DNA from 3 places in the Methylobacterium sp. CM6241 genome. Region 2 is predicted to be linked to each of the others. Evidence: predicted binding sites of a transcription regulator. Region 2 holds the regulator's gene; each other region holds the start of a gene.

The links. The regulator HrcA, encoded in region 2, represses chaperone genes, less so after heat shock. The targets are predictions, from matches to a motif close to GTTAGCACTCNCNNNNNGNGAGTGCTAAC.
Region 1: groES (co-chaperone GroES) is a predicted target of HrcA. The motif match lies at 1,499-1,527, and genes of this name have one in related genera.
Region 3: groES (co-chaperone GroES) is a predicted target of HrcA. The motif match lies at 4,662-4,690, and genes of this name have one in related genera.

Annotation. Positions count from the first base shown of each region.
Region 1 is NZ_CM139246.1:4,827,323-4,833,628, reverse strand. Features, by position in the region: gene groL (chaperonin GroEL) at 1-1,049, opposite strand, end outside; gene groES (co-chaperone GroES) at 1,143-1,430, opposite strand; gene ACYQR9_RS22745 (magnesium transporter CorA family protein) at 1,645-2,646, shown strand; gene ACYQR9_RS22740 (lipopolysaccharide biosynthesis protein) at 2,749-4,197, shown strand; gene ACYQR9_RS22735 (FAD-binding protein) at 4,286-5,473, shown strand; gene ACYQR9_RS22730 (heterodisulfide reductase-related iron-sulfur binding cluster) at 5,747-6,306, shown strand, end outside.
Region 2 is NZ_CM139246.1:1,907,851-1,914,156, forward strand. Features, by position in the region: gene ACYQR9_RS08825 (MFS family transporter) at 1-258, opposite strand, end outside; gene ACYQR9_RS08830 (hypothetical protein) at 675-1,109, shown strand; gene ACYQR9_RS08835 (DUF1236 domain-containing protein) at 1,076-1,474, shown strand; gene hrcA (heat-inducible transcriptional repressor HrcA) at 2,049-3,143, opposite strand; gene ACYQR9_RS08845 (glutaminase) at 3,376-4,305, shown strand; gene ACYQR9_RS08850 (glutamine synthetase beta-grasp domain-containing protein) at 4,501-5,541, opposite strand; gene ACYQR9_RS08855 (hypothetical protein) at 6,031-6,306, shown strand, end outside.
Region 3 is NZ_CM139246.1:414,584-420,889, reverse strand. Features, by position in the region: gene htpG (molecular chaperone HtpG) at 136-1,968, shown strand; tRNA gene ACYQR9_RS01990 (tRNA-Ser) at 2,113-2,202, shown strand; gene ACYQR9_RS01985 (3'-5' exonuclease) at 2,562-3,455, shown strand; gene ACYQR9_RS01980 (GNAT family N-acetyltransferase) at 3,506-3,964, opposite strand; gene ACYQR9_RS01975 (DUF6489 family protein) at 4,221-4,478, shown strand; gene groES (co-chaperone GroES) at 4,792-5,079, shown strand; gene groL (chaperonin GroEL) at 5,175-6,306, shown strand, end outside.

The DNA.
Region 1 (6,306 bases), 2.2 Mb from region 2:
TTGATCTGGCCTACGCGGGCTTCGATGTCCGCCTTCTCGCCGAGACCGTCGATGATCGTGGTGGTCTCCTTCTCGATGCGGATGCGCTTGGCGCGGCCGAGCATCGGGAGGGTGACGTTCTCGAGCTTAATGCCGAGGTCCTCGGCGATCATCTGACCCTGGGTCAGGATCGCGATGTCCTCGAGCATGGCCTTGCGGCGATCGCCGAAGCCCGGAGCCTTGACGGCAGCGACCTTGAGGCCACCGCGCAGCTTGTTCACGACGAGCGTGGCGAGAGCCTCACCCTCGATGTCTTCGGCGATGATGACGAGCGGCTTGCCGGTCTGCACCACGGCCTCGAGAACCGGCAGCATCGCCTGGAGCGACGAGAGCTTCTTCTCGTGGATGAGGATGTAGGGGTCCTCGAGCTCGGCGACCATCTTCTCCGCGTTCGTGATGAAGTACGGGGAGAGGTAGCCGCGGTCGAACTGCATGCCCTCGACGACGTCGAGCTCGGTCTCGGCGGTCTTGGCTTCCTCGACGGTGATGACACCCTCGTTGCCGACCTTCTGCATGGCGTGGGCGATCATCTCGCCGATTTCCTTGTCGCCATTGGCCGAGATGGTGCCGACCTGGGCGACTTCCTCGGACGAGGCGACCTTCTTGGCGCGGCTCGTGATGTCCTTCACGGCGGCGGTGGTGGCGAGGTCGATGCCGCGCTTCAGGTCCATCGGGTTCATGCCGGCGGCCACGTACTTGGCGCCTTCACGGACGATGGCCTGGGCCAGGACGGTGGCCGTGGTGGTGCCGTCGCCAGCGATGTCGTTGGTCTTCGAGGCCACTTCGCGCACCATCTGGGCGCCCATGTTCTCGAACTTGTCGGCGAGCTCGATCTCCTTGGCGACGGTGACGCCGTCCTTGGTGATGCGCGGAGCGCCGAAGGACTTCTCGATGACGACGTTACGGCCCTTGGGGCCGAGGGTCACCTTGACGGCATCCGCGAGGATGTCGACGCCGCGGAGCATCTTCTCGCGGGCATCTGAGCCGAAGCGTACTTCTTTCGCTGCCATGTATAGATCCTCATCAGGTTGAGAGCCTTGAGGCGCTCACCGAAGGGCGCGCTCGAAAGGCTCGAATGGAAGAAGGAAGAGGGCCGGGTCGCTTTAGGCGACGACGCCCATGATGTCGGATTCCTTCATGATCAGGAGGTCCTGACCGTCGATCTTGACTTCGGTGCCGGACCACTTGCCGAACAGGACGCGGTCACCGGCCTTGACGTCGAGCGGGTTCACGCGGCCCGCCTCGTCACGGGCGCCAGGGCCGACGGCGACGATCTCGCCCTCTTGCGGCTTCTCCTTGGCGGTATCGGGGATGATGATGCCCCCCTTGGTCTTCTCTTCGCCTTCGATACGGCGGACGACGACACGGTCGTGCAGCGGACGGAACTTCATGAGCTGCCCTCTTGCTTCAAATTCATGGATGGCGTTGATGCGGCCGAAGGGCTCGCCCAACCCAGGCTGTTAGCACTCCCGAGCGAAGAGTGCCAAAGCAAGGGCGGAGGTAGGCTCAAGCTCCTTGCGAGTCAAGACGCGGACGACGCGTCATGCCGCGTTTGCGCAGCATGTTCTGCTCTCCTGTCGCTGACAGACGGATGACAATCACCCCATGATCAGCCTTCAGGGACCGCAAGGCGCGGTCGAGCATTCCGGCGCAGCCAATGGCGGCGGCGTGCCGAGCCATGCGATCTGGATCGACCTCAACGATCCGAGCGCCGAAGAGGCCGAGCATATCGAGGCCGCCACCGGCCTGCGCGTCCCCTCACGAAAGGCTCTGAGCGAGGTCGAGAATTCGAGCCGCCTGCGCCGGCTCAAGAACGGTCTTTCGCTCTCCACACCGATGATCACCTTCGACAAGGTGGATTCGCAGCTGACCCCGCTCGGCTTCGTCCTGACCCGGGACCGGCTCATTACGGTCAGGTTCAACGAACTGCGCGCCTTCGAGGAGGTCAAGAAGCGCATCGGCGACGGTGACGGCGCTTGCCAGACCGGCACCGAGATCTTCCTCCTCTTGGTGGAGGAGCTGGTGGACAGCCTCGCCGACGCCCTGGAGGAGATGGGTGCCGATCTCGACGCGCTCTCGACCCGGATCTTCGACTTCGACGTGAGGGCAGGGGGCGTCGCCGGCGATTCCGGCAAGACCCCGCGCCGCCGCGACCTCGCGCTGCGCCGAATCCTCCGCAGCGTCGGTCGGCGGGGCAAGGCGCTCGGCAAGATCCGCTCGAGCCTGCTCGGCCTCGAGCGCATCCTCCCGTTCGTCGCCGGCGAGTGCGAACACCTGCTCGGCGCGACCGAGATGCCGCGCTTCGAGACCCTGCGCCGGGACATCGCCTCCCTCGACGAGTTCGAGATCCGCTTGTCGGAAAACGTCCAGTTCCTGCTCGACGCCACTCTCGGCCTCATCAACATCGAGCAGAACAACACGTTTCGCGTGCTCACCGTCGTCTCGGTAGTGGGCGTGCCGCCGACCCTGATCGCGTCGATGTACGGCATGAACTTCAAGCACATGCCGGAACTCGACTGGGCCTATGGCTATCCCTATGGTCTGTCGCTGATCGTCATCAGCGCGATCATCCCCATCGTCTTCTTCAAGCTGCGCGGCTGGTTCTGACGCGCGTTCGATCGAGCGTTTTCGGGGTTTAGGGAAATCTTTTCGGCCCAGCGCGCAAGGATTGGGAGCATCGCCGGCAATCCGGCGACCAGAGTCGACCGCATGGCCGTAATCGTCGCCTTCATCCTGAATGCCGGGCTCAATTTCGGCCTCGGCCTCCTTCTGGCCAAGCTCATGGGGCCGGCGGATTTCGGCCTGTTCGGCCTCGCCACCACGGGTGCCGTGGTGCTCAACACCCTGGTCTTCGAGTGGCTGCGGCTGTCGGCGACACGGTTCTATTCCAATCGCGTCCGGCGCGAGGAACCTTGGATCCGCCATGGGCTGGACCGGGCCTACGCCATCCTGGCCGTCCTCCTCCTGGTCGCATCGGCTCTCTGCGCCGTCGTCGGCGCGACTGTGGAAATGAACACGGAGGGCCGTTTCGCCATCGCGGCGGGGGCTGGCCTCGCCGCCTTCGGCATCGGCCTGTTCGATTATCACGCAGCCCTCACTCGCGCGCGATTCGACGGCGGCCTCTATCTCAAGCTCACCCTCATCAAGAACGGCCTGTCATTCCTGCTCATGGCGGGCGCAGCCTGGCTGTTTCCGCAGCCGCTCTGGGTGCTGGTCGCTTGCGGGCTCAGCCAGTTTCTACCCGTCGTGATACTGCGCAAGCCGCTGCTCGATCCGCCCGTGCCGATCGTCCGCGTTCGGATGGGGGAGACCTGGCGGCTGTTTCGCGCCTACGGGCTTCCGCTGATCGTGGCGAACGCGATCTACCAGATCACGCCGTTCCTCAACCGTAGCGCCATCGCCATGTCGTTCGGCCTGGCGGAGGCCGGTTATTTCACCCTGGCGGCGGATGTCGCCTCGCGCAGCCTCAGCATGATCGGCACGGCCCTGGACCTCATTCTGTTCCAGCTCGCCGTGCGGGTGGACGAGCACGAGGGCCATGTGGCGGCCGAGGCCCAGATCGGCCGAAATGCGGCCATCGTGGTGGCGCTCATGGTGCCTTGCGCCGGCGGACTCTGGGCTGTGCTTCCAGCACTCCAAGGGCTCGTCGTGCCGGAGGCTTATCGCGGCCCCTTCGCCCTCTATGCGCTGATCCTCATCCCCGGCCTGCTCTGCGGCACATTGCTCAATTTCGGGCTCAACCCGATCTTCCAGATCCGGCGCAAGACGGTGCCAGTCATCGCCGCCGCCCTTGTCGGCCTTGCCGTGAATGCCATCTGCCTGGTCGTCCTGCCCGCGCATTTCGGGGCGCCCGGCATCGCCATGGCGCAGAGCGCCGGCCTCGTCGCCTCGACGCTCTGGCTCGCAGTCCGGGCCCTCGCGGGTCCGGAGCGCCTGCGGATCGACTGGTGGGAGATCTTTGCCGCCTGTACCGCCACCCTGGCGATGATGGCCTGCCTGGCACCGTTCAGGCACATGGATCCGGCCATGGCACTCGCCATCTGCCTGCCTCTCGGTGTGCTGGTCTATGCCCTGCTCGTTGCGGTGTTTGACATCGCCGGATTACGCGGCCTCGTGACAACCTATCTGCGGCAGCGCGCCGTCACCCCGGCGGCGTGAGACAGAACGCACCGCTTGAAAGCGGGGCGTCCCTTCCCGCATATGGTCGTCTGAAGATGCCGTCGAGCATCGTAGCGGGCAGGAAACGATGCGGTCATACGAGCCTCAGGACGAAGGCGAGGCACAAGCCATCGTCGCCGCCGCCGCCGGCCGGTCAGAGCCGATGCGGCTCGTCGGCGGGGGAACCAAGGCCGCGATCGGCCGCCCCGCCCAGGACGAAGCCACCCTCTCTTCCCTTCGTCTGACTGGGATCACCCTCTACGAGCCGGCCGAGATGGTGGTCGCCGCCCGGGCCGGAACTCCCCTCGCGCAGGTCCAGGCCTTGCTGGCGGAACGCGGCCAGATGCTGCCCTTCGAGCCGATGGACCATCGCATCCTGATGGGCTCGGCCGGGGAGCCGACCTTCGGTGCCGTGGCAGCGACCAACAATGCGGGACCACGCCGGATCAATGCGGGGGCGGCCCGCGACAGCCTCATCGGCGTCCGTTTCGTCAACGGGCGCGGGGAGGCCATCAAGTCCGGCGGCCGGGTGATGAAGAACGTCACCGGCCTCGACCTCGTCAAGCTCATGGCGGGCTCGTGGGGCACCCTCGGCCTGCTCACCGAAGTGACATTCAAGGTGCTTCCCGTCCAGGAACGGGTGACGACCTTGGCCTTCTCCGGCCTCGATGATGCGACGGCGGTGGCCGCTCTCAGTGCCGCCCTCGGATCACCGTTCGAACTCACGGGTGCGGCTCACCTGCCGAGCGGCCTCGACGGGCCGAGCCCGCGCACTCTGATGCGCCTTGAGGGTTTCTCGGAATCCCTCGATTACCGCCTCGGCGAATTGCGCAAGCTCCTCAGGCGGTTCGGAGAGCCGGAGATCATCGAGGGCGAGATCGGAGCCGTTCTGTGGGCTGCGATCCGCGATGTCATCCCACTGACGGAACCGCGCGCATCCGCCGTCTGGCGAATTTCCACCGCACCGATGCAGGGTCCTGCGGCCACGGCCGCCATCGCGGCGCAGCGCCCGGCGCGTTGGTTCTACGATTGGGGCGGCGGCCTCGTCTGGCTGGCCACCTCGGCCGAGGGCGATGCCGGCGCCGAGACCATCCGCGACGTCCTCCGCACCACCGGCGGGCACGCCACCCTGGTGCGGGCACCGGATGCGGTACGCGCGGCGACCGCCGTCTTCGAGCCTCTGTCAGATCCGCTGCTTCGTATGACGGCCGGGATCAAGGCGGCGCACGATCCGAAGGGGGTTTTCAATCCCGGCCGAATGTATGCTGGCATCTGACCCCCGTACGGTTCCCGCCCCAGCGATCCGGTTCTCGCCCGATGCCAGAACCAAGCTTTCAGCATCCGGCCCAAACGTTGACCGCGACAATCTCACCCGCAGCGGCCTCATGATCCTGAATGGCTTTCGCGCTATCCCCGCCGGGTGTGCGGAGGTTTAGAGCCGTTCCAAGGCTCGGCTTCCGCCGAAATTTTCTCTAAGCTGCTTGAAACAGCGCCGGGCGGCGACAGACCACCCAGCAAGAAAACGATATCGGGACCCTGAGGAAACGCCGTGCAGACCAATTTTAGCCTGACGCAGCTTGCCGACCCGGCGATGGCCGCTTCGGAAAAAATCCTGCGTACTTGCGTGCATTGCGGATTCTGCACTGCGACCTGCCCGACCTATCTCCTCCTCGGCGACGAACTCGATTCCCCGCGCGGCCGCATCTACCTCATCAAGGACATGCTGGAAGGCGGCAAACCGGCCACGCCGGAAGTGGTCAAGCATGTCGACCGCTGCCTGTCCTGCCTGTCCTGCATGACGACCTGTCCGTCCGGTGTGCATTACATGCACCTCGTGGATCATGCCCGCACGCATATCGAGGAGACCTATCGCCGGCCCTTGAGCGACAGGCTCCTGCGCAGCGTGCTCGCCTTCGTGCTGCCCTATCCGAACCGCTTCCGCCTCGCGCTTCTGGCCGCCAAGATCGGCTCGCCGTTCCGGCCCCTCGTCGCCCAGTTGCCCCGTGTCGGCAACCGCCTCGCGGCGATGCTCGACCTCGCCCCCGCGCTCCTGCCGAACCGCACCGTCAACGACCGGCCCGGCACCTTCCCGGCCGACAACCGAGCGCG
Region 2 (6,306 bases):
ACGGCCGAACAACCAACCACCGATGGGGCGCATGAAGAATCCGACCGCGAACACGGCGGCGGATTTCAGGAGCTGACTGGTATCGTCGCCTTCGGGAAAGAAGACCGGCGCAAAGTAGAGGGCAAAGAAGGCGTAGCAATAAAAGTCGAACCACTCGACGAGATTACCCGACGACGAGCCCACGATGGCGAATATCCGCCGACGGCGGTCTTCCGGATCGTCAGGCTTCGAAGGATCGATCGCGATAGCGTCGGACATGGGCACTCCCTACCATCCTTGTCGGGGCCCTACCTGGGCCTCTTGGTCGGCGACGTTAAGCGGCGATGGAGAATTCACAAGCGCCTCAACGCGGCTTTCCTACAGCAGGCTGCAAATGTCATCCATTCCCTCATCCCCATCGCCCTTCCCGCCATGGCAAAGGTACGTCATCGTCTTCTCCAAGTGGAAATACTTGGAAGTCCGTTACCGTGAAGCTTGGGCTTAGGTTGCCTGTTCAGTGTGATGACAACGTGGGAAGTAGTTTTAATTCACGGAACGGTTTTGGCAGTCTTTCCGTTTCGGCTTCGCGTCGGCGCCGCGTGGCGTCAGCAATCAACCAAGAGATGGACTGACTGACATGAGCAAGCTCTTGCGGAGTACGGTGACGGCTGCCGTTCTCGTCGTCGGTGCGGCGAGTGCTTTCGCCCAAGGTGGGCCTGGAGCAGGTGGCGGTGCGGGTGGCGGCGGCGCGGCAGGCGCCGGTGCGCCCGGCGGTGGCGCGGGTGGTGCCGGATCGGCTGGTGGCGCCGGCATGCGGGGCGCCGGTGGCGGCGGAGCCGAGCGTGGTGGAGCCGCAGGTGGTATGGAACGCGGTGGTGCCTCGGGGGATCGCGGCGGCCCTGCGGGTGAGCGCGGTGGCGCGGCTGGAATGGAGCGAGGCGGTGATGCTGGCGGCGAACGAAATGGCCGCATGGAGCAGGGCGAACGCCCGAGTGCTGGCAGCAGGAGCGATCCCGCAGCCCGGCCGGATCGAGACGGCAGGTCTGATCGAGACGGCAAGTCTGATCGAGACGGCAGGGCCGATCGTGATGAGCGGATGGACGGAAGCGGCAAGGCCGATCGCGGCCTGAAGGATGGCAAAGCGGATCGTGGCGAGAGGAGCGACAGCGACCGGGGTGATCGAGCCGGGCGTCGAGATCGTGCGGGCCGAGGCGATAGCGGCGCCGTGCGCGGGGCTTATGGCCGACTGGGTGCTCCGCAGCGTACAGAATTTCGCCAGAGCGTACTTCGTCGCGGGATCCCCCGTCTCGCTGCCGGTGCTTTCGCTCTGACGGTGGGGACTGCAATCGCCCGAAGCTACACTCTCTACGACCTGCCGCCTGACATCGTGCAGATCGTGCCCGAATACGAAGATTACAGATACGTACTTGTCGACGACGACATCGTCATCGTTGACCCGGACACCTATGAGATTGTGGACGTCATCCGCGGTTGATCTTCATCTGTGGTGCCCTCGAGGGGAACTTCTTCTGGCGATGCGCATACGCTGTCGAATTGTGAACCGTAGCGCTTGATGTTTTGCCGGATCGAAGTGGTGACGTGAGAAGAGACTCCAGGCTCCGGATAAGCTGTCATCAGCGATCCGGAGCCTGGATGTTTCAGGCAAGGAATTATGTTTGGTCCGCGTGTCAAACGACCTGCGAGGCTGGGCCTCTTCCTCTTACTAAACTCTGCAGTGCCGCATGAGTGCAACAGGCTAGGTTGAGAACGTTATTCTCAGGCTGCGCCTGACGCGGGCGCGTGGCAAGATCACAGCGAGGTGAAAGACTGAGACTTCTATGCGAGTGATCGCAGCGAGTTTCGCTTTCCGGCAGGAGGGCGGCTAAGTCAGAGCCTTTCAGCAGGCCGTTGGCTACTTATGTGCCGAACTTCGAATGAAGGTCTCCAGTGTCTCGACATTAATCCCTGAAGCAGGGGCGTCGTCGACCATTGGTTCAGTTTCCTTCAAGTCGTGGTAGAGCTTTCTGTAAGAAGCGAAGTCTTGTCCGGTGAGATGAACGCAATGACGCTCAGCGCCCGTTGCGGTCGAGCATCTTCGAGACTACCCGAGCAGTGTAATCTACCATCGGCACGATCCGCGCGTAGTTAAGTCTCGTCGGGCCGATGACACCAACGACGCCGACGATTTTCTGAGAACCGTCCCGGAAAGGTGCGGCGATCATCGACGAGCCGGAAAGCGAGAACAGTTTATTCTCCGAGCCGATGAAGATGCGCACTCCTTCTCCACCCTCGGCGCGGGAGAGCAGTTCGATCACATCCTTTTGCGTTTCAAGGTCGTTGAAGAGTAGGCGGATGCGTTCGAGATCCTCCACCGCGCGCAGGTCGTCGAGAAGGTTGGCTTGGCCGCGCACGATTAATTGACGTGCGTCGGACGGCCCGACGGTGGTGGCTAGGCCCGCGTCCACTAGGCGCTCGGTAATGACGTCTAGTTCGCGCTTCATCGCCTCGCGGCCGGCCTCGATCTCGGCGCGCAAGCCTCCCAGTGTGCGTCCATGAAGGCGGGCATTGAGGTAGTTGGAGGCTTCCTGCAGGGCGCTGGCCGGAAGGCCCGGGGGCAGATCCAGGAGGCGGTTCTCCACCGAACCGTCATCCGACACCAGTACGACGAGGGCGCGGGCCGGATCGAGCCGGACGAATTCGATGTGTTTCAGGTGCACGTTTGTCTTGGTGGTGAGCACGACGCCTGCTCCCCGGGAAATTCCGGACAGCAGCGTCGAGGCCTCGGCCAAGGCGCTTTCGAATGTGTGGCCAGATGCGGCGGCACGCATTTGGGCCTCGATCCGCTCCTGCTCCTCGCGCCCGACATCGCCGATCTCCAGCATGGCATCGACAAAGAAGCGCAGGCCCATTTCCGTCGGAAGTCGGCCGGCGGATGTGTGAGGCGCGAAGATCAGGCCAGAATGCTCCAGATCCGCCATGACATTGCGGATTGAGGCCGGCGACAGCGCCATGGGCAGGATGCGCGCGAGGTTGCGGGATCCTACAGGTTCGCCCGTCGTGAGGTAGCTCTCCACGATCTGTCGAAAGATCTCGCGTGTGCGCTCGTTTAGAGCGGCGAGGGGCTGGAGCTGCTGAGAAGAGAAGGGGCGGGGGCGATCGTTCAATGGGTTCTTCCTGAGCGGCGATTGTGTCCGGCTCTGCCCTCGCGCACAACCTCTAGGCCCGCGGCATCGACGTTGTTTTCCGGCAATCCGCTTCGTCCAAAAGGAATGCCCTTTGCGTCGCGGTGCGGCCGGCCGCGAAACTCCGCCATCTGTCGGATGGCGCCGTGGCGGAGGCATGCGGGTTCCGTCTTGGCTCGCATCGATACCCGTTTCCTCGCAGATGAGCGACGCCGTGCCCGACCTTGATACCGTCGTCAGAGAAATCGCCGAAGAGATGGCTGACCGGCCAGACCGAGGTGAGGTCGCCACCTACATCCCGGAACTCGCCCGTGTCGATCCGAAGGCCTTCGGAATTGTCGTCATCGATGCTGACGGGCATGTGGCGGCGGGAGGGGACAGCGACACTTCATTCTCGATCCAAAGCATCTCGAAGGTGTTCACGCTGACTCTGGCCCTCGGCATGGCGGGAGATCGGCTCTGGCGCCGAGTCGGTCGCGAGCCGTCCGGCAGTCCTTTCAACTCCATTGTCCAGCTCGAGCGTGAGCGCGGCATCCCCCGCAATCCATTCATCAATGCCGGTGCCATCGCGGTGACCGACACGATACTGTCGGGCCACCAGCCCCGGGAGGCACTCGGTGAAATCCTGCGCTTCATGCAGTTCCTCGCCCAGGACCCGACCATTACCATTGACGAGGCGGTGGCCGCGTCCGAGCTGCGCACGGGTTTCCGTAATATCGCGCTTGCCAACTACATGAAATCCTTCGGCAATATCGATAACCCGGTCGATTTCACCCTGGGTGTTTATTTCCATCATTGCGCCATCGGCATGTCGTGCCGGCAGCTAGCCACGGCGAGCCGCTTCCTCGCTCATTCCGGCCGCAACCCTCTCACCGGGCATTCCGTGGTCTCTCCGGAGCGCGCCAAGCGTATCAACGCAGTCATGCTGACTTGCGGTCACTACGACGGGTCCGGCGAATTCGCTTATCGTGTTGGCCTTCCCGGCAAAAGTGGCGTCGGCGGCGGAATTATCGCGGTGGCCCCCGAAAAAGCGTCGATCGCGGTATGGTCGCCGGGCCTCGACGCATCCGGTAATTCGCATCTCGGCCGGATCGCCCTCGAGATGCTCACTCGGCGCCTTGGCTGGTCGATCTTCGGCGCGTGAACTCAGTAGGGACGGTAATCCCCTACGCCCCATCGTGATGTAGGCGAAAAGAAGCGTGTTGCACCGAGGTAGCCAAGCGACTTGTTCATTGAGACCCGCTTGCCTTCCAAATGAGCAAAAAAGAATGCCTGCCACAGACCCTGCGACAGGCATCGATTATAATTGGCGCAAAAGCCTTAATTGTCTGCCTAATATTTAGGCGGCCGCTTTCGCCTCGTCGGCGGTTGAAACCGTCGCGATCGTCTTCAGGATCTGCGAGGCGATCTGGTAGGGGTCCCCCTGGCTGTTGGGACGGCGGTCTTCCAAGTAGCCCTTGTACTCATTGTTGACGAAGCTGTGGGGCACCCGGATCGAGGCACCACGATCGGCGACGCCATAGCTGAACTCGTTGATCGCAGCGGTCTCGTGCTTGCCGGTCAACCGCATGTGGTTGTCAGGCCCGTAGACCGCGATGTGGTCGTCCAGGTTTTCCTTGAACGCTGCCATGAGCGCTTCGAAATAGGCCTTGCCGCCCACCGTGCGCAGGTGCTCCGTAGAGAAGTTCGCGTGCATGCCGGAGCCGTTCCAATCCGTCGCACCGAGCGGCTTGCAATGGTACTCGACATCGATCTCGTAGGTCTCGCACAGGCGCTGGAGAAGGTAGCGGGCGACCCACATTTCGTCGGCGGCTTTCTTGGAGCCCTTGCCGAAGATCTGGAATTCCCACTGGCCCTTGGCCACCTCGGCGTTGATGCCCTCGTGGTTGATACCGGCATCGAGGCACAGGTCGAGATGTTCCTCGACGATCTTGCGAGCGATGCTGCCGACTTCCTTATAGCCGACGCCACAATAATAGGGACCCTGCGGGGCAGGGTAGCCGGTGGCGGGGAAGCCGAGGGGGCGTCCGTCCTTGTAGAAGAAATACTCTTGCTCGAAGCCGAACCAGGCGCCGTCATCATCGAGGATGGTTGCGCGCTTGTTCGAGACGTGCGGGGTGACGCCGTCCGGCATCATCACTTCACAGAGAACGAGGACGCCATTCTTGCGAGTGCTATCGGGGAAGTGGCGCACAGGCTTCAGCATACAGTCGGAGCTGCCGCCCTCGGCCTGCATCGTCGAGCTGCCATCGAAGCCCCACAGCGGAAGCTGCTCAAGGGTCGGGAAGCCATCGAATTCCTTGATCTGGGTCTTGCCACGCAGGTTCGGCACCGGCGTGTATCCATCGAGCCATAGATACTCGAGTTTATATTTCGTCATTTCGAGCCTCTCGTACCTCAAGCGATCCGACAGCCGGGTTTCCCCTCACATCGTTCGCGGCCGTTCGTAGCCGGATTCGCCATTAGCATATCTCATGCCAATGACTTGCACGGACGGTTGATGGCTGTGCGTTCCGCGGAGAGCGTGGGCGATGAGAGATAGTGACATGGCAGGGACGACGGTCTGGAATATGCTGTGCACCTGCAAACCTGAGGCACCCGAATGGGAGAGCAACGAGTTCGGGTTATGAATCTAGCGGGCGTAGGGCGATCACCGCTCGCTCATTCCGGCGCATTCTGTCGAGCGAGGATGGAGGCTCGACGAATTTAAAGGAATAAAAGCCTTATTCTGATCGGCCCCTGCTTAATCCCGAAACAAAAAATATATAATCTCCCCAGGTCGTGCGTCGTTTTCCGTCGAAGATGCGTTGCACCGCATCCGCACCCAGCGGTCGACGAAACAAATATCTGTCAAACGGAGCCCGTCCTGATGAAGAACCCAACCCTGTCCGCCATGGCGAAGACCTTCGCCATCGTGGTCGCCCTGGTGGGCGCGATGATCCTGGGAACGCCCCGTGGTGCTGAAGCCGCACCGATGGCGGTATCCAGCGAAGTCGCCGGCGCGGCGAACGCGGCCGCCACCGAGGTTCAATACGGCGGCGGACACTGGCGCCACCACGGCCGGCATCATCGCCGCCATTTCGGCCATCATCGCGGTCGCCATTTCGGCCATCATTACGGTCGTCGCTTCGGTCATCACCATCAC
Region 3 (6,306 bases), 1.5 Mb from region 2:
GTTTTTCGCTCCGTTCCGAGTCGGCACACCGGTTCGCTTCTCGCAGCATCCGTTTGCCCGCACTCGGTTGCACGCATTGAATTTCCCCATTGTAGGGATCATATCGCGCACCGTTCGATCCCCGGAGGCAAACCCTTGAGCGATACCCTGGAACGGCACGAATTCGGTGCCGAGGTCGGCCGGCTGTTGGACCTCGTGGTCCATGCCCTTTACTCCGACCGTGAAATCTTCCTACGGGAACTGGTGGCCAACGCCGCCGATGCCCTGGACCGGCGCCGTTTCGAGGCGCTGACGCAATCGGTCTCGGCGCCGCCTGCCGACGCAAAGGTCACGATCACCCCCGAGAAGACCGCGCGCACGCTGACGATCTCCGATCCCGGCATCGGCATGACCAAGGCGGAGCTGGCGCAGAATCTCGGCACCATCGCCCGTTCCGGCACCCGCGCCTTCAGCCAGTCGCTCGGAGACGCGAAGGCCGAGGACAAACCCAGCCTGATCGGCCAGTTCGGCGTCGGCTTCTACTCCGCCTTCATGGTGGCCGACCGCGTGACCGTGACCTCTCGGCGCGCCGGCTCCGACGAAGCCTGGACCTGGGCCTCGGAGGGCCAGGGCAGCTATACCCTGGAACAGGCGACACGCGACGAGCCCGGCACCGACATCGTCCTTCATCTTAAGGAGGATGCCGACGAGTATCTGGAGAGCTACCGGCTCGACCACGTCGTGCGCAAATGGGCCGACCACATCACCGTGCCGGTCGCCATCGTCGCCGAGGGCAAGACCGAGACCGCGAACCAGGGCACGGCCCTGTGGCGCAAGTCGAAATCTGAGGTCACCCCGGAGCAGTACACCGAGTTCTACCGCCATGTCGGCATGAACTTCGACGAGCCCTGGGCGACCCTGCATTGGCGGGCGGAAGGGGCCCTCGAATTCTCGGCGCTGCTGTTCATCCCCGGCATGAAGCCGTTCCAGGCGGTGGAGGGCGAGCGCGCGAGCAAGGTCCGGCTTCACGTCCGGCGCATGTTCATCACCGATGAGGCCGAGTTGCTGCCGACCTGGCTGCGCTTCGTACAGGGCGTGGTCGACACCGAGGACCTGCCCCTCAACGTCTCCCGCGAGATGCTGCAGGCGACACCGGTCCTCACCAAAATCCGTCGCGCCGTCACCGGTCGCGTCCTTTCCGAACTCGGCACCCGAGCCAAGGATGCGGAGGGCTACCAGTCCTTCTGGGAGAATTTCGGGCCCGTCCTGAAGGAGGGCATCTACGAGGATTACGAGCGCCGAGGCGAGATCGCTCCGCTCCTGCGCTTCCGCTCCTCGGCGGTGGAGGGCTGGACCTCGCTGCCCGATTACGTCTCGCGCATGAAGGACGGCCAGGAGGCGATCTATTACCTCGTGGCCGACGATGCCGACGCCCTGGCCTCCTCGCCGCAGCTCGAGGGGTTCCGTGCCCGGGGCGTCGAGGTTCTGCTGCTCTCCGACCATGTGGACGCGTTCTGGCCGGAGCAGCTCGGCCGGTTCGAGGAGAAGCCCCTGCGTTCGGTGACCCAGGGCGGCCTCGACCTCTCGAAGATCGCCGCCACCGAGGAAGCCGGCGAGGCGCCCGCCTCCGTCGATGCCCTCGTCGCCGCCCTCAAGACGGCGCTCGCAAAGGACGTCGCCGACGTGCGAACCACCGACCGGCTGGTGGAGAGCGCCGTGGTGCTCTCGGCCTCAGGTAGCGGACCCGACCTGCAGATGCAGCGTCTTCTGCGCCGGGCCGGGCGTGGAGCCGGCGGATTACCGATCCTCGAGATCAACCCGCGCCACCCGCTGATCGCCTCCCTCGGCGCCAAGGCGGAAGCCGGGGAGGATGTGGCGGAGGCCGCCGGCACCCTCGTCGATCTCGCCCGCATTCAGGACGGCGACACCCCGCGCGACCCCGTGGCCTTCGCCCGCAAGGTCGCCGCTGCCCTGGCCCCCGGCGCCTGAACGCACGACCGGAGGCGCCTGCCGGGAGCAGGCGCCTCCGTTGGCCAGCCATGAGTACCGATGCGGTTCTCGACTCGCGCTTCTCGTCTTGCGATCTCCGCCGCACTCGTGCTAACGAGCCTTCGTCTCATCGAGGCGCCCCGCGGAGAGGTGGCAGAGCGGTTGATTGTACCGCACTCGAAATGCGGCATGGGTGCAAGCCCATCGGGGGTTCGAATCCCCCCCTCTCCGCCATTTACCATTGCTAAGTCATTGTTTTTGCTCGGAAACCCAGCTTAGCTTTGGGTAGTCGCCCTCAATTTACCCCACATTTTGTATCGGCTTGTGTCGGCTAAATCTGGATCTTGCTGTACTTCGCCTCGCGCACGCGAGGCCGAGCGCTTGAGGCGCGTGGCAGCGTTATTGCGGGTAAGCCGTAGGGCCGCATGACCGCTCTGCCTTTGGGGGCATAAACCCTAACACATGCTGATTCCCTCGGCACCGAGGCTCAGCACGTCGAGTTGAGCCAACGCAACCGTGTCTTTCCACGAGCGGGACGCAGCCCCTAGATGCCATGCGACGGTGAGTCTGAAGGCAAGGACACGGTAGCGGTGATGCACCCCCTCGACAGCATTGCTTCTGTGCTGGAGAGCACAGGCGAATACCGCGTGCTTAGGAGGGTCGGACCGTTCGTCGATTGCACCGATCAGCCGACCGAGCCTACGTTCATTGGCCTGATCCTCGATACCGAAACAACCGGGGTCGATCACACGCACGACGAGGTGATCGAGCTTGGCATGATCAAGTTCGAGTACGGCGCGAGCGGCCGCATCTACCGGGTGCTCCAGGTCTTCAACCAACTGCAAGAGCCGCAGAAGCCGATTCCGCCAGAGATCACGCGACTGACCGGCATCACGGACGCTGACGTGGCCGGTCAACGGATTAATGACGCGGCGGTACAGGCGATGGCTGGCGATGCCGTCGTGGTGATCGCCCATAACGCAAGCTTCGACCGCCAGTTTTGTGAGAGCCGCTGGCCGATCTTCGTTGAGAAGAACTGGGCTTGCTCTTGCCATCAAGTGCCATGGCGTGACGAAGGCCACGAGGGCATGAAGCTCGGCTACCTGCTGACCGATTACGGTTTCTTCCATAAGGGCCACCGTGCCATCGACGATTGCCATGCCCTTCTTGCACTGCTGGCAGTCCCCCTGAAGACGTCCGGTCGGCTTGCGCTGGCGTACCTGCTCGAAACCGCGCGCAAGCCCAGTCTTCGCATTTGGGCCGCTGGCTCACCCATCGCAACAAAGGACGTCCTGAAAGCTCGTAGCTATCGCTGGAGCAGTCGGAGGCGGTGCTGGTATATCGACATCGAAGAAGAGCGGTCCGACATTGAGCGCTGCTTCCTAAGCCAGGAAATATTTCAGGGGGAAGTGATCGACCTCCCCACCGAACGCATCACGGCGCGTGATCGGTTCTCCATAAGGGTAAACCCCGAAGCATCGGACTAACTGCCTGAGCTAAGCCAACGCAAACTAGAGCTTCATCGCGTGGCTCGCAGTCAACGATACGTGGCGAAACCGTTGGCGTTTTCCATTTCGAAGCGTCGGTGCCGGCGACCTGAGCTATCGATTTGCCTATCCTCATCCACTACGGCGAAGCCCCGAGCTTTGTAGAACTGAACGGCAGAAACATTCTGCGCGAAGACGTGAAGCCAAAGGATCTGGTGACGATCTTGTGCCGCCTGCAGGAGGGCCGATGCCACACCCCGGCTGACATGTGGGAGGTCTACGTACAATGCTGAAATGTAATCTCCGTCATCCACGGTAATGAAGGCAATCACGGAACTATCCACCTCTGCAATCAGGGTTTCCGGGCGGCTCAGCAGAAGTGCGAGATGCTGGCGAGCCTTTATTTGCTCGCTGCTATCTAAGAATGAATGGGAAGTGTGGAAGGTCCGTTCGAAGACCGCGATTACAGTAGCCTGGTCATCTCCGCACCTGTAGGGTCGTATGTGCATTTATTTCGTGCCCCCTATTAATTGTACAATCCTATAGACTGAACCGATGAGAAATCTTCAGCTGTACTAGAAACGTTTCTGGTGCTGGCAACTTGAGCCTGTGGCCCGCTTCAAATTCGGTGCCGCCGGGAAGGTCTGCCGCCCGGACCCATCGTTCCCATGGCTGGCCTCGCAAGCACCTTGAGCCTTACACAGGCACATGCTTCACCAATGGAACGCATTTCAACGGCGTTGAGGTTTTGGGGGGATTCACGAGATGAAAGTCACGGTTGAGGTGGATTGTACTCCGGAAGAGGCGAGGCAGTTTATGGGGCTTCCAGACGTCAAGCCGATGCAGGCGGCCGTTATGGCTGAGATGGAAAAACGGGTTCTAGACGAAATGAACCGCTTTTCACCTGAGGCGCTCCTGAAAAGCTGGATGACGCTGATTCCTCAAAGCTCGGAGCAAATGCAGGCTGCCTTCACGAAGTTGTTTCCGCAAGGCTCAGCAGGCAGCAAGCCACGTGCAAAGTAGGAGCATCAACGCAGGGCTTTTCACAGTTCGCGTTTCCGCGGGACGCGAGAAGCTGCAAAGGGCTCGCTATCGACGATGGGTTCAAGGGGCGCTTGTGTCGTATTATGGCCTGCCTGATTTCTCACCCATCGCAGATTCCGTTCAATGTGATTGGGTGCGGGCAAACATACTTGAACGGGGCTCGTTAGCACTCTCGCTCATTAAGTGCTAAGCCTCGGCCGCGGGGCAAGCTGTGGAATCTCGGACAGCTGCCTCCCCTGCGATACCGCGCCCTACCGGCGACGGTTGATCGCTAGGAAACCGGATCCAAAACATGAAGTTTCGCCCCCTACACGACCGTGTCGTCGTCCGCCGCATCGAAGGCGAAGAGAAGACCAAGGGTGGCATCATCATCCCGGATACCGTCAAGGAGAAGCCGCAAGAGGGCGAGGTCATCGCGGTCGGCCCTGGCGCTCGGGACGAAGCCGGCCGGATCAACCCGCCTGATGTGAAGGCTGGTGACCGGGTGTTGTTCGGTAAGTGGTCTGGCACCGAGGTCAAGATCGACGGTCAGGACCTTCTGATCATGAAGGAATCCGACATCATGGGCGTCGTCGCCTAGGTCGGTTGCGTCGCTCGCAAACCCGATGACCTGCTCTTTCGAGGCGCCCGCTGTGGCGTGCCTCAGGGCCTTACATCACTGAAGAGATCACCCCCATGGCTGCCAAAGACGTTCGTTTCTCCGTCGATGCCCGCGAGAAAATGTTGCGCGGTGTCGAGCTTCTTGCCAGCGCCGTGAAGGTCACGCTGGGGCCCAAGGGTCGCAACGTCGTCATCGAGAAGAGCTACGGCGCGCCCCGCATCACCAAGGACGGCGTCACCGTCGCCAAGGAGATCGAACTCGCCGATAAGTTCGAGAATATGGGCGCCCAGATGGTGCGCGAAGTGGCCTCGAAGTCGAGCGACATCGCCGGTGACGGCACTACAACAGCAACCGTGCTAGCTGCCTCCATCGTCCGCGAGGGGGTGAAGTACGTGGCCGCCGGCATGAACCCAATGGACCTGAAGCGTGGCATCGACCTCGCTGTTGCGGCGGTCGTGAAGGACATCGGCGAGCGTGCCCGCAAGGTGGCCTCCTCCGAGGAGATCGCCCAGGTAGGCACGATCTCTGCCAATGGCGACAAGGAAATCGGCGAGATGATTGCCCACGCCATGGAGAAGGTTGGCAAGGAAGGCGTCATCACTGTCGAAGAGGCCAAGACTGCCGAAACCGAGCTCGACGTCGTCGAGGGCATGCAGTTCGACCGTGGGTATCTCTCGCCGTACTTCGTCACGAACCCCGAGAAGATGATGGCGGATCTCGAGGATCCCTACATCCTCATTCACGAGAAGAAGCTCGGTTCGCTTCAGGCCTTACTGCCCATCCTCGAAGCCGTGGTGCAGACGGGTAAGCCGCTGCTCATCATCGCCGAGGACATCGAGGGCGAGGCGCTTGCCACCCTCGTGGTGAACAAGCTGCGCGGCGGCCTCAAGGTCGCCGCTGTGAAGGCTCCGGGCTTTGGTGACCGTCGCAAGGCCATGCTCGAAGACATTGCCCTGCTGACCAAGGGCCAGATGATCGCCGAGGATCTCGGAATCAAACTCGAGAACGTCACCCTTCAGATGCTGGGCCACGCCAAGCGGGTGCGCATCGACAAAGAGACCACCACGATCATCGACGGTGCCGGCGACAAGGCCGACATCGAAGCACGTGTGGCGCAGATCAAGGCGCAGATCGAGGACACCACCTCGGACTACGACCGTGAGAAGCTCCAGGAGCGGCAGGCCAAGCTCGCCGGCGGCGTCGCCG